Regions from separate parts of the Paenibacillus sp. OSY-SE genome, predicted to be linked through region 2. Evidence: riboswitches for the same ligand, from Rfam matches in the RefSeq annotation. Region 2 holds a riboswitch; each other region holds the start of a gene.

Region 1 (4,243 bases), on a different contig from region 2:
GAGGATATATAACCGATGAGGCGGTGAGCGGGAGAAAGATCAAGCTCATACCGCTTCCTTGCCCTGAGCTCGGACCATCGTTCCGGTTCCAACGAATCCATGTGCCAAGAGGGAGGCAGCACGTATATCGGAACATGCGGTCCCGCAACATAACGGCGAAACGGCGCAAGGGTAGTCTCCGAGACTCCGATGATTCCATCGCTGAACATTCGAATGAGCGAGACGGCATTGGAGGTGAATGCATTATCTGCAATCGCTTCATTAATCTGCCACAGCACCGGTATGCCTAGCGACTTGGCGGCAAGCGCCGGCAGCGCATGCACCGAGGTGTTGGTCAACACGATATCCGGTCGCAGGTCGGCCAGAAGCCGAACGACCGCATCCCACTCCGAATGCTGCCGTACATGCTCAAGCTCGGCAAGCAAATTCGCCGACGGCAACACCATCGAGTAGAACAATCGGCATGGCTGGACAATAAACGGAATCTGATAGGCTGATGCTTGTGCAGATAACTGTCCCTCTTCAGGTACGACAAGCACGCAATCGTAGTATGCCTGCAATTCACGCGTCAGAAAAAGAAGCAGTTTTTCAGCTCCGGTAATGTAAGTCTTGTTGCATAAATGGGAGAATAAGAGCAACTTTGGTTTCATCAGGTTCTGCCCGTTCTGCCGACTTACGGGGAACAGGTATCATTCCACCTCCTTTGCCAAGGTACTACAGTATATTAGTCCACGACGGGTATCGGCACGACATTTGAACCTAATACAAGCGTACAATTTACAAAAACAGAGCCACTTGTCCGTTACCAGTTCCTGTTTACTCTAGCAGCCGCCATACAGTTCCGTAGAAATCCGAATCTATGAATTATTAGAAGACATCAATCAGTTGCAAAAGACAAAGTTTATACATGAAAATAGCGCGTTCAAACTGACGGTGATTCGCTTCATCCGATCCTTTGCTTCATTCTCCCCTTCCATCAGGAGGCGGTACGTCCTTTGACATTCTTGTTCACCGTCATCGTGATCGGCCGTTTCATGGCAGGATATACGTAACCGACATGAGCCTTAATCCTCGACGCTCTCCGGGTGAATGGAGCGAAAGGCCACTGCACGGAAGTCAGACAACATGTTTTCGATAAAAAGGAAAGGGAGTTCTGCGCTCTGAACATCTTCTATTCCGATTTTATGAATTCTGTAAACTCAAAAAAACTCGCCCTTGCAAGGACGAGTTTGGCTGTGGAGAAATCTAGAGATTTGGCGATCGCCCATTCTCATAAACAACACGATTTCATGCGGTGGGCGACTGCGATCGAGAGCCCGCCAGAATAAATTCCGATAACAAAAAGGAGACCTGATCCGACTGTGTATAAATGACGTAATCCGCACCGAGAAGCCGGTAAATGGAACGCGGGTGATGACGCTTCGTTATTAGCGTAATCGGCTCACAAGACCATTGCCGGCATACTTGAAGCAGTCGACACGACAAAACAAAGCTTTGTTCGAACAAGAAGAGGCGCCCCACTGGCACTTCGGGTACATTCCATTCTTTAGGATCAGTCGTGTTGACTCGACATACATGCGCGACACCCAGCTTCTCCATTCGCTTCACAAGCCGACCGTTATTGGCGATAGCCGCAACGGAAAGACCTGCTCCTCTCAACTGGCGAATGAAATCGACGCCCATGGCATTCGGTGCGAACACGGTAATGATTCGGTCCGCGTCGTGCATATTCAATTCCCTCCTGTCGTGTCCGATGCCCTGCTTTTAGAAGAAAGAGGTGCGTCGACAGTTAACAGTCGGGCGCGCCTCTCTCCGTACGCTTACGAGGTTAGCTGACGGATTCGGAGGCGAAGAGTCCCCCTACCGGACCAGACGAATTGCCTGGCTTCCAGATTCACCCCTTGCGAACGGCCATACCGGCATCATCCTGCCAGTCAGCTCTGTCCGCTTCATTTGGTTCCCCCGTTCCCGCCAGACAGCGGGATTCAGCGAATAAGACGCAACGGATTTCATTGATACTGCTGAACTGAATCTTACCCCTTTCCCGGGCTTGGTGTAAATGGAAATGAAAGCTTGTTACAAGCAATCCGGCGCAAATCCGGATATAAAACAGCTCTTTCTCTTCATCAATGGATTCATTTTCTCATCAACGCTCACTGAAGCTTATCCCCTCGTGATAGGAAGAGATAAATGAAGCTTTTCACTTGAAAGAGGCAGTTGTAAGCGGTTTACTTGTCGTTTCACTCCAAAATAATCCTTTGGCAACCCGATAAGAAGGCGCACAGACATAACAAAGCCCGGACGGTAATCGACCGGGCGATCCATCATCCGAAGACGATGCTTAACATCTGATTAAGGCGGTTCGCATAAGTATGATCGCGCAATGTTCTGGCCAAACCACGAAGTGCAATCTCACGGCGTTCCTGCTCATGCGATAAATAGTAATCGATTTTATCAAGCATCTCTTCCGGTGAGCTATACGTTTCGATTTCTTCTCCCGGTGTATAGAACCGGGCTAAATCATCGCGCACGTCGGTCAATTGCAGAGTGCCGCAGCTGCATATTTCAAAGGTGCGCGGATTCGGGGAAGCTGCAGTGATGTTGGCGGAGTTCTGATTGACCGAATCGTCATCATGTGCACGGTGCATGTTGATGACGATTTTCGTGCCGTTATACGACGCTGCGGTCTCCTGTGGATCCATCCAGCGGCCGAGTTGGATTTGATGCGCGTATTTTCTGAATTCGGAAAGGCGGTCCCACCAGAGACCGGAAATGACGATGTTGCGCTTCATCAGCTGCGGCAGAATCGGTTCAATCGACTTCACCCGATTCCAATATGCCGAACCAATAAAGGTAAGATTTTGCCGGAGCGGAGATCTCGTCTTGATGGGACGGAATTGACCCGGAAAGGCGGCGAACGGCAAATAATGCGCGTTCGCGCCAATCCCTTGATAGAACGGAACGCTGTTCGCTTCGAGTGTGAACACATAATCATAATGCGTAACGATATCGGCCATCATGCTCGTATAGTACGGATCGTCCGTAATCCATAGCGCAGTGCGTATGCCATGAGCGCGGATTTCATCCACTTGCTCGGCTGGGAAATCCATTCCATCCAAGGCGACGACAAGATCAGGACGAAGCTGGACTGCCGTTGCGGCAACCGGGTCCCGTGGTCCTGCCACGGACAGCTGGCCTACCATCCCCTGGAACGTCGAGATGATGCCTTCATCCAACGGAGAGTATGGGTATCCTTTTCCGGTCGAAACATACAAGACATGCAAGGGGCGAGATGACACCTGCGCTTGTGTCGTATTCACAATATAATCCGCTCGCCCTCGCAAATATCCCTCTTGGTAGCCTCCTTCAAAACCGGCTTTGCGTCCTTGGCGGCGAGAATGCTCCCTCGGATGAACCACCCCCGTACGGATCCGTCTTCTTCGCCGTATACGAAATGTTCGCATGAGATCTCTCCTTTTGGTCATCAGTGGTTTTAAGAGCTAACGAATGTTTCCAGCAGCCGTTGTACGCGATGCTCGAACGTATGCTTAAGCAATGTCGTGTGCAATCCTTGCACTGCGACGCGCTGCCGGATCGTTTCATGCTGCAAATAGTAATCAATCTTGCTCATGAGCTCCTCGGGACAGTTGAAGGTCTCTATATCCACGCCCGGCGTATACATTTCTGCAAGCTCACTGCGCACATCGGTCATTTGCAGCGTACCGCAAGCCGATATTTCGTAGGTTCTCGGGTTTATGGACTCCCCGCTTAACTGATGGCTGTTGCGGTTGTCTGAACCATGCTCGACAGGCCGGTGTACATTAATAACGATTTTAGCGCCGTTATAGTACGTTGCCGTTTCTTCAATCGGTACCCAGCCTTGACGAATATGCGGACGGAGAACCGCATACCGGCTTAATCGCTCCCAATGTCCGCCCGCAATGATTACCTTCTTGTCAGCAAGAAAGGACGCCATATGGTCGAATAGGTTCACGCGATTCCAGAATGCACTGCCGATAAAGCAAATATCGTGCGAATAAGCAGGTTCGGCACGCAAGGGACGAAAGGTGGAGATCCCCGCTCCAAGCGGAAGATGAAACACACGATTGCATCCTAACTGCTTATAAAACGAAACGCCGCTTCGCTCATGGGTAAAGATGAAATCGTAGTAAGGAGCGGCAGCAGCCGTATCTTCTGAAAAGTAAGGGTCATCCACAAACCAAACTGCCGTCTTCATCCCCAT
Region 2 (4,243 bases):
CCGAAATTGAATTGCTTCTTACTCGTCAAGATGGCCGCTGGCTCGTCAGCGAGAAACGCTCTCAGTTGATTGCCGCGGCAGGCGCTGAAGCCGACCGTGAGCTTAGCGAATGGATTACGCCTTACGAAGTGAATGTCCAGCGTTGGCTTGACCGCCCCATTTGCCGAATTAACGGGGATATGCGAATACGTGATCCCCATGAGGCCCGGCTTGCCGAGCACCCTTTAATCGAGTTCATCAACCGTGTGCAGATGGACGTATCGGGCACGGATATTTCATGCACCGCCTTATTTGACGATAGCGCTGCTGGATTCGGCAATCAGGTATCCATGCGCGAAATAACCACATTTTGTCCGTATTCCAACACATTGAAGGTGTTGCGGTTGAAGGGACGCGATATCCGGGACGCTCTGGAATGGTCTGCCCGCTACTTTGCGCCATATGACGGTCAATCAGTGGCCGTTCACTCGTCCTTCCTCTATCCCAAAGCGCAGCACTACAATTATGACATGTGGGAAGGCATAGAGTATGTCATGAACGTGTCCCGACCGGTAGGCACACGTATCGTACAACTGGCACGGAACGGACAGCCCCTTGATCCGGACAAGGAATATGATGTCGCCATGAACCATTATCGCGCTTCAGGAGCCGGCGGGTTCCAAATGTTCTCCGGCAAGCCGGTCGTTCGTGATATTCCGATTGACACAGCCGAGCTTATCGCAGACTATATGATGAAGCAGGGCACAATTACCGCAACGGTAAATCATAATTGGAAGGTCATTTGGGATTGAATAGATCAGCACATAATTATGTAAAAGAGACTGCCCCTCTAGTAGTTTTCTCTACTTTCGGGACAGCCTCTTCACATTTTGGTTACTTAAGTATAATTGCAATTGTTATTTGATAATATAAACCTGCACATCTTGCACGCCGAAAGTGCTGCCGGCACTTTTGCTTACCGGAACAAAAATGTCTACCTTTTTACCTTTAATCGCCCCGCCAATATCCCGTGCCTCAGCTACGAGTCCTCCTTGCGGCAGATGCTTGAATTGATAGCCTGTAATGAACAGCTTAGTTCCGAGCGGTATCACTTTAGGGTCAACGGCAACCGTGCCCAGCTTCAATGCATTCCCGTAGAAATCTACGGCTCCCCACTCACCATTTTCGCTCGGATGCGCTGTATACGCAGTTGCGCGCATGTTCAGCTTCTTCGAATAGGTTGTCGGACGTCCCGACACTTTAACCACATTTTTAGGAGCAGTATTTGCTGCTTTCACTGTTTGTTGTGGTGTGGATCTTTTCTTGTCACCCGTTGCTTTCTTCGCTTCCTTCTGTGCCACTGCTTCAGTCTTAGCTGCCTTCTGTGCTTCTGTTGAAGCCTTCGATGCGTCATCTTTGTTGTCTCTCTCAATTGCCTTGGCAGGCAAGGAATAAGATGACGATACTTTTCCTTGAATGACTGGCGTCGGAATTTCCATTGTCAACCCGCCGTATATATTCTTCGGATTAATCAATAGATTCTCATTTACTAGAGCTTCTACGCTAATATTTTGCTTTTTAGCAATAGAGTAGAATGTATCTCCCTCTTTAGCTTGGTAGGGCTCGGCATATACCGGGATGATCTGTAAAATGGTAGCTATACCCAGTAAAGCGGCTGCGAGCTTCACAATTGTTCTTTTACGCATATGTTCCTCCTGTCAGTAGCCTGCGGGGTTAGTTGTCGGATTCGGGTTAAGGAGTTCCCCTACACCATGTCCGATCTTTCGGAATGGCGATTCACCCCAAGGTGATCATTTATTGAACACCGGTCAATCATCCCCCGTACGGGTGCTTCGTTTCGGCTTGAATTGCATCATATCACAAACTTGTAACCTGTGCGCAGGGATTTGCTGGAATTGTCTTGAAATAATGACTCCCTATGGATTTTTTCAGCGTAATTTAACGCTTAATCCTAACACTTTTGTAATTACTAGTAACAACTTTGTAATATTCGCACTTTTATAATAACATAGTTTAAAAATTTGTAAACAAATTACATATTCCAAATATCCCCTAAAGATGAACCGCATTTTAGGCGTACGTCAACCGGATGCTTGAGAATTTGAACAATCTGGTTTCACTTCATAAAAAAATCCCCATAATTAGGGGAGTGGTCATTCTGTCCAAATCCCTAACTACTGGAGATTATAGTTACTCATCGTGTTTTACAATACTTTGCTTAAAAAGTCACGTGTTCTGGAATGCTGCGGGTGCTGGAACACTTGCTCTGGCGTACCCTGCTCCACGACATCGCCGCCATCCATAAATAAAATCCGATCTCCCACCTCACGGGCAAAGCCCATTTCATGAGTCACGATGACCATCGTCATTCCTTCACTGGCGAGCGATTTCATCACTTCCAGCACTTCACCCACCATCTCCGGATCAAGAGCTGACGTAGGCTCGTCAAAAAGCATGACATGCGGCTGCATGGCGAGTGCGCGGGCAATGGCGATACGCTGCTTCTGACCGCCCGATAACTGTCCTGGATAAGCCGTGGCCTTGTCAGCCAGACCGACTTTGGTCAGCAGATCCATGGCAACCATCTCTGCCTGCTTCTTCTTCAACTGCTTCACCTTAATCGGCGCAAGCGTAATATTATTCAACACCGTCATATGCGGGAACAGATTGAACGACTGAAACACCATGCCCATCTTCTCACGCGTCTTGTTAATATTATGCTTCTTCTCATTAATCTTCGTGCCCTCGAACAAAATATCACCCTGCGTCGGCGTCTCCAACAGATTCAAACACCGCAGAAAGGTGCTCTTTCCTGAGCCGCTCGGCCCTATGACGACGACAACTTCGCCTTGTTTGATCGACATATTCATGCCTTTCAAAATATCCAATGCACCGAACGATTTATGCAAATTGCGAACCTCAATCATGACTGCTCAACTTCCTTTCCAGAGTTGCAACCGCTTTGGAAAGCGTAAAGGTAAGAATGAAATACATCATGGCCGCACCCATAAGCGGCCCCAGAGCCGTATACGTTTTACTCCGTATGACCTCGGTTTGGAACATGATGTCCGTAATGCCGATGAAGCTGACAATGGACGTTTCCTTTATAATGGTCACGAACTCGTTGCCAATCGCTGGCAGGACGTTGCGAAACGCTTGCGGCAGCACGATATGTCGCAGCGTCATCGCTTTTGACATCCCCAAAGAGCGGGCAGCCTCGGCCTGCCCTCTATCGATTGCTTGAATGCCGGCGCGGAAGATTTCGGACAAATAAGCAGAGCTGTTAATCGATACCGCGACGACTCCAGCCATAAACGGACTGAACTCGATGCCGAATTCAGTTAAACCGAAATAAATGATAAAAATTTGCACGAGAAGCGGCGTGCCTCGCACCAATTCAATATATGCGGTCGTCAGCCATTTCAATGGCTTGAAGCCGGACATTCGCACCAAGACAATAACAACGCCTAAAATGAATCCAGCCAATACGGAAAACAACGATAACAGCACCGTTATTTTCGCCCCGGATAAATAATCCCATTTAAAGTCCCATAACATTCCAAACCAATCGAGCACCGGTCTAACCCCTTTCCCATCCTTGCTCATATAGCACTATTGTGTCCAACTCATGAAAAAAGCGGCTATCCGCCGCCTTCTCCTGCCTTACTCTCCCGATTCCGCCAGCTCCGTCGCCTGCGTAATGAACTGGTCCAGCTTGCCTTCAGACTTCAGACGGTCGATTGTCTTGTTCACAGCTTCCACCAATTTCGGGCTATCCTTGCGCATGCCGACAGCATAACCGTCGCTCGCCGGCTTCAATACGACGTCAGCTACTGCCAGCTCCTTGCGATTGGCTTCATAAGATTTAGCTACTGGCTTCTCTACCAGAACCGCGTCAATACGCTTCGTTTCCAACGCTAGCACAAGGTCGTTCACCTTATTCAGCAACTCGGCTTTTGCTTCCGGAATTTGTCCGATTACATCCTCGAACGTAGAACCTTTTTGAACGCCTACCTTCAAACCTTTCATATCTTCGGGTGACTTGTATTTATCTTTGTCTTCCGCCCGTACGATGACACCAGCTTCGGCAACATAGTATGGTTTGGAGAAATCCATCGCTTTCTGGCGGTCAGGAGTCGGGTCCATGCCGCTGATGGCGATATCGATCTTTCCGGTCGGTACAGATGCGACGACAGAGTCGAACTTCATGTCCTTAATTTCAAGCGGCACTCCTAAGTCCTTC
Region 3 (4,243 bases), on a different contig from region 2:
CAGGCTGTTGAAGCAGACACGATCACATTGCAGGCGAGCTCTGGCAATGTTACAGCGGACGAATTCAAAGCTGAGGCGCTTACATTCAATACTGACAGCGGCACTGTGGATTTGGCGAATGGAGAAGCAGCATTGCAGGGCGTCACGAGTTCAGGGAATATAGAGGTGAAATTCGACGATTTGTTGCATGATGCTGACTTAAAGGCAAACAGCGGATCTGTAACGGTCGATCTGGCCAATGAACCGAAATCGCTGGCGGTCGATTTTCGTGGAGGGTCCGGCAACGGGCGCATTGAGTGGAATGGCATGACATATGAAGAGAACAGCGAAAATGGAAGCAGCCTAAAAGGAGCGTTCGGCAGTGGCGAGGCGAAGCTGAAAGTTCGTACCAGCTCGGGTGACTTTACACTTGGCAGCAATTGAGCAATTAAGAAAAGTTTTAGTTGATTTTCAGTTTCCTTTCAGGTTGGATGAACATACTAGTACCATCTCTTGAAAAAGGAGGAGGATATATTTGAAACGTACCTCAACTGTAATTGCTTGGACCAGTCTAATGATGCTTCTCTTGGCATCGCCAGCGGCGGCGCAAGGGGAGAAAGGACTGAACGGAACCGATTGGAAGCTTATCGGGGATACGTCCCTAACCGCCGTGAAGCAAGCCGAATCGACAAAACCGGCAGAGAGCGCTAAGCAGGCCGAGTCTGAAACAGATAAAGAGCTGGAGAAGATCCATACACAAATGAAAGAGCTTCGTTCTGAAATGAAGGAGCTGCGAGAGAAAAAGCTTCAGCTCATGGCAAAGAAGCATGGCATTCAGACTGAAGGGAAGAGCCGTGAGCAAATTCGACAGGAACTGAAGGCGAAATTAGGTGAAAAAGGACAAATGTTCCACGAGAAACATCGGGATGATGGAGAACGCGTCGAAAGACGAATGGAACGGTTGAAGCAGGAAGCGGAGAAGCGGGGTATTTCGACAGAGGGGTTAAGCCCTGATGAACTGAAAGCGAAGCTGCGCGAATCGAAGTAACATAAGGTTATAGTGAAGGCATATAAATATATCGGGCTGTCGATGTATTTGGGATAACACAAGGAGGCATGCTTATCCGGCATGCCTCCTTTAAATAAAATGCACAGGAAAAGGCTCCCGTTTCTGCAAGACGGGGTAATCTTGTGTAAGATTCCTTCCGGAACATATGAAAAACCCGACAGACAGCGGTTATCGCTTCCCATCGGGCTATGTACGCCTATATAAGTATAATTCCATTATGACTGCGTAATTGCTATTCTGTTGCGTATGAAGAATATTGGTTCTCGCTCATCACACGACGCGCGCCTACATAACGCTTCTCGTAATAGTCCATGCTAAGCTTGTCTATGCGGGTGCCTTTGTCTGTCGATGCATGAGCAAATTTGCCATCACCGACAAAGATTCCAACATGTGACACACCGTTTCCACCGCTAGTGTCGAAGAAGACTAAATCGCCAGGACGCAACTCATCTTTGCTTACTTTTTCACCTACGTCGAATTGAGACGACGAGGAGCGTGGCAAATCGATTTCGAAATTGTCAAATACGTACTTGGTGAAACCGGAGCAATCGAAACCATTCGTTGTGGTTCCGCCATACTTGTACGTAATGCCTAACAGATCTTCAATTTTGTTATCCATCTTGGATGCCGCGAAAGCGCTGCCTGCACTGAATGTGAATAGGACGCTAAGGCCGAGCGCCGCCGTTACTAGCTTCTTCTTCAAATTGGAAAGCCCCTTCCTTGCCTGCGAGGTTAGCTGGAGGGTTCGGTTGAAGGTCCCCTATGATCCCTGTGACACGAGATCAATTCACCCAAATAACTGGTTCCCCCGCTTTCCGGTTGTCCGGAAATTCGGCATCACTGTTCGGATTTAGTTGCTGTATTCGTTAGTTACAAATTTGCAAATGTTATTGTCGTTTTCATGACAAAGTTGTAATAAATCTACGACTTATTGTAACAGACCTTTTTTCTTTTGACAAACACTTTTTGTCCAATAAATACAAAAAGCTTGTCTGATCGTCATTTCCGACGACAGACAAGCTTTTTTATCACGCTTTTAAATGGAAATGTGACGGGTTTTTGAATTGTTACATTTTCCTCATTTTGATTGCTGATTAGCCTCCTGCCATATGGCGTACCGAGCGGATAACCCCCACATCTTGCACACGGCCCGAACAGCAGGAAATGCTTGCTGCAGAATCAGCGCGGTCATGCCAGTCCAGAACATCGCTGCGGTTGTAAATAGTAAGTTAATAACTAGCACAAGGCCCATGAAAATAAGGGAAAGCCCGAGTATAGGGAGCATTCGACGCACACCCGCCGTTACGGAGTGAAGTAATGACAATTCCGAAGCGGCGCCAAATTGCATAAATAAAAACAAATGATGAAATATCCAACCGCATATGGCCCATATGAGCACAAACGGTGCGACGGATGCAAGTAATGACGCAACGGTGGATTTGGTCGTCAATACGTGCGCTGCATACGGTACAAACCAATAAGCGGGCGCCAGGAGCAGAACCGTCTTTATGGTATATAGCAGAAGCATCGGCTTCCAGACTACTTTTATACCCTGGAAGAAGGTTAGTCCCGACTGCCGCGGATGTGCTATCGCATAGAACAAGCCGGCTTCGATGAAGGGAGTCAGCAGCATGCGAATGGCCATACAACCGACTACTATCCACAAATAAGGCGCATAGTCGTTCGTCTTTGACAGGTGAAACTGACTTTCGATCAGAAAGAGCTGGGAGCTCATCTCGGTCGGGGCCGGATTCGGATACCGCCGCAGCACGGGCAATACGATCCCGTCAATGAAGCGGTAGACGAAGAAGCCCCATAGCAGTTGGTATAAAAAGAGGATGACCCATATGTATACGTGCTCTTTCAACCAATCCCACCCGGTTCGTATGTAAGCTTTCATCGATCTCACCACCCCAATATGTTCGTAAATGCTTCAAAGAATTTAATGACGGTTAAGTTCACTCGCGTGCGCACAGGCTCCTCGATCTGTGCTTTCATATAGTTGTTAATATGTTTATTCTCCACTACGATCGTATAGAGCGGATCCACCATGACCCAATCCAATGGAGCTGTATGGGTGATCCGGTACTGCATCCGCTCGCCATCCCCGTCCCACACTTTGCGTGTCGTACTTCCGTCCGCAAATCGGAATATAATTGGGATATTCGGGTAATCAGCGCCCAGTTTACGAATGTGGACGATCGCTTCATAACTTGTTGCGCCGCCTACTTCAGTAGTGCGAGTATCAATGCTTTCCACTGCAAAGTCAGCCATTTGGCCGCTGTACACATATTGATTGAAGAAATCGGTCCATTTGCGATTGGTGACCTGTTCGACGATACGTTGGAAGTCGGCGGTCGTTGGATGACGGAAGCGGTATTTCTGAGTGTACGTCTTCATTATGCGCTGCATTGTCTTCTCCCCGACCTGCTTCTCGATGGCGATCAGCACGAGCTTGGCGCGGTAATATACGTTGTCCGCATAATGATCTTGGTTTTTATACCGCCAAGCGGCGAGCTTGAGCGGAGCCGGATCGGTAATGTAGCTAGATGTGATGGCTAGATTTGGCGTGACCCCGAATTCGGACTCCATCAATTTGTCCTCTGCATAGGAGGTGAACCCTTCATCAAGCCACGCTTCTTCGAACTCGTTAGAGGCGATGAGACCATAAAAATATTGATGGCCGATCTCATGGATGACCGTCCGTTCCAAATCATAGCCTGGACTGTCATTCTCGGCGCCGAATGCAGTAACTAGCGTAGGGTATTCCATTCCGCCTGCGCCGTTGCCCGATTTTGGCGGGACGACAATAGAGAGTGTGGAATACGGGTATTTTCCGTACCACTCGCTGAATTTGGCGAGTGCGGTCTTCGCCGCGTACATGTAGCGTTCCTTCAGCAATTTGTGCTTCGGATCCAGATATAGCTTAATCCGGACGCCCGGCACATTCGGGGCAGAGAACGGTTCTTCATAGTAGATGAAGTTCGGTGAAGCTGACCAAGCGAAGTCATGAACGTCGTCTGCATAGAATTGATAGTTTTTGTAACCGTCCGCGATGTAAGGTGTTTTCGTCGGAAATCCGGTCGAAGCGACGATATATGACTCCGGTACTTGGATGCGCACATTGAAGATGCCGTAGTTGGAGTAAAACTCGGAGCTGCCGTGATATTGATGCACGTTCCAGCCTTCGGCCGC

What was found. A riboswitch is a leader RNA that binds a small molecule or an ion and turns the genes downstream of it on or off. The one in region 2 is predicted to bind cyclic di-AMP.
Region 1: another riboswitch for cyclic di-AMP. It lies ahead of A372_RS0118850 (hypothetical protein); the one in region 2 lies ahead of A372_RS0126325 (3D domain-containing protein).
Region 3: another riboswitch for cyclic di-AMP. It lies ahead of A372_RS0112460 (C40 family peptidase); the one in region 2 lies ahead of A372_RS0126325 (3D domain-containing protein).

What each region holds. Positions count from the first base shown of each region.
Region 1 is NZ_ALKF01000189.1:108,397-112,639, forward strand. It holds gene A372_RS34280 (glycosyltransferase family 4 protein) at 1-650, opposite strand, end outside; gene A372_RS0118850 (hypothetical protein) at 1,288-1,728, opposite strand; cyclic di-AMP (ydaO/yuaA leader) riboswitch at 1,802-2,001, opposite strand; gene A372_RS0118855 (CgeB family protein) at 2,325-3,464, opposite strand; gene A372_RS0118860 (CgeB family protein) at 3,494-4,243, opposite strand, start outside.
Region 2 is NZ_ALKF01000200.1:68,297-72,539, reverse strand. It holds gene A372_RS0126330 (bifunctional metallophosphatase/5'-nucleotidase) at 1-791, shown strand, start outside; gene A372_RS0126325 (3D domain-containing protein) at 897-1,685, opposite strand; cyclic di-AMP (ydaO/yuaA leader) riboswitch at 1,687-1,853, opposite strand; gene A372_RS0126320 (amino acid ABC transporter ATP-binding protein) at 2,205-2,927, opposite strand; gene A372_RS0126315 (amino acid ABC transporter permease) at 2,920-3,576, opposite strand; gene A372_RS0126310 (transporter substrate-binding domain-containing protein) at 3,664-4,243, opposite strand, start outside.
Region 3 is NZ_ALKF01000176.1:47,983-52,225, forward strand. It holds gene A372_RS0112450 (DUF4097 family beta strand repeat-containing protein) at 1-423, shown strand, start outside; gene A372_RS0112455 (hypothetical protein) at 515-1,027, shown strand; gene A372_RS0112460 (C40 family peptidase) at 1,281-1,751, opposite strand; cyclic di-AMP (ydaO/yuaA leader) riboswitch at 1,755-1,895, opposite strand; gene A372_RS0112465 (hypothetical protein) at 2,127-2,948, opposite strand; gene A372_RS0112470 (M1 family metallopeptidase) at 2,954-4,243, opposite strand, start outside.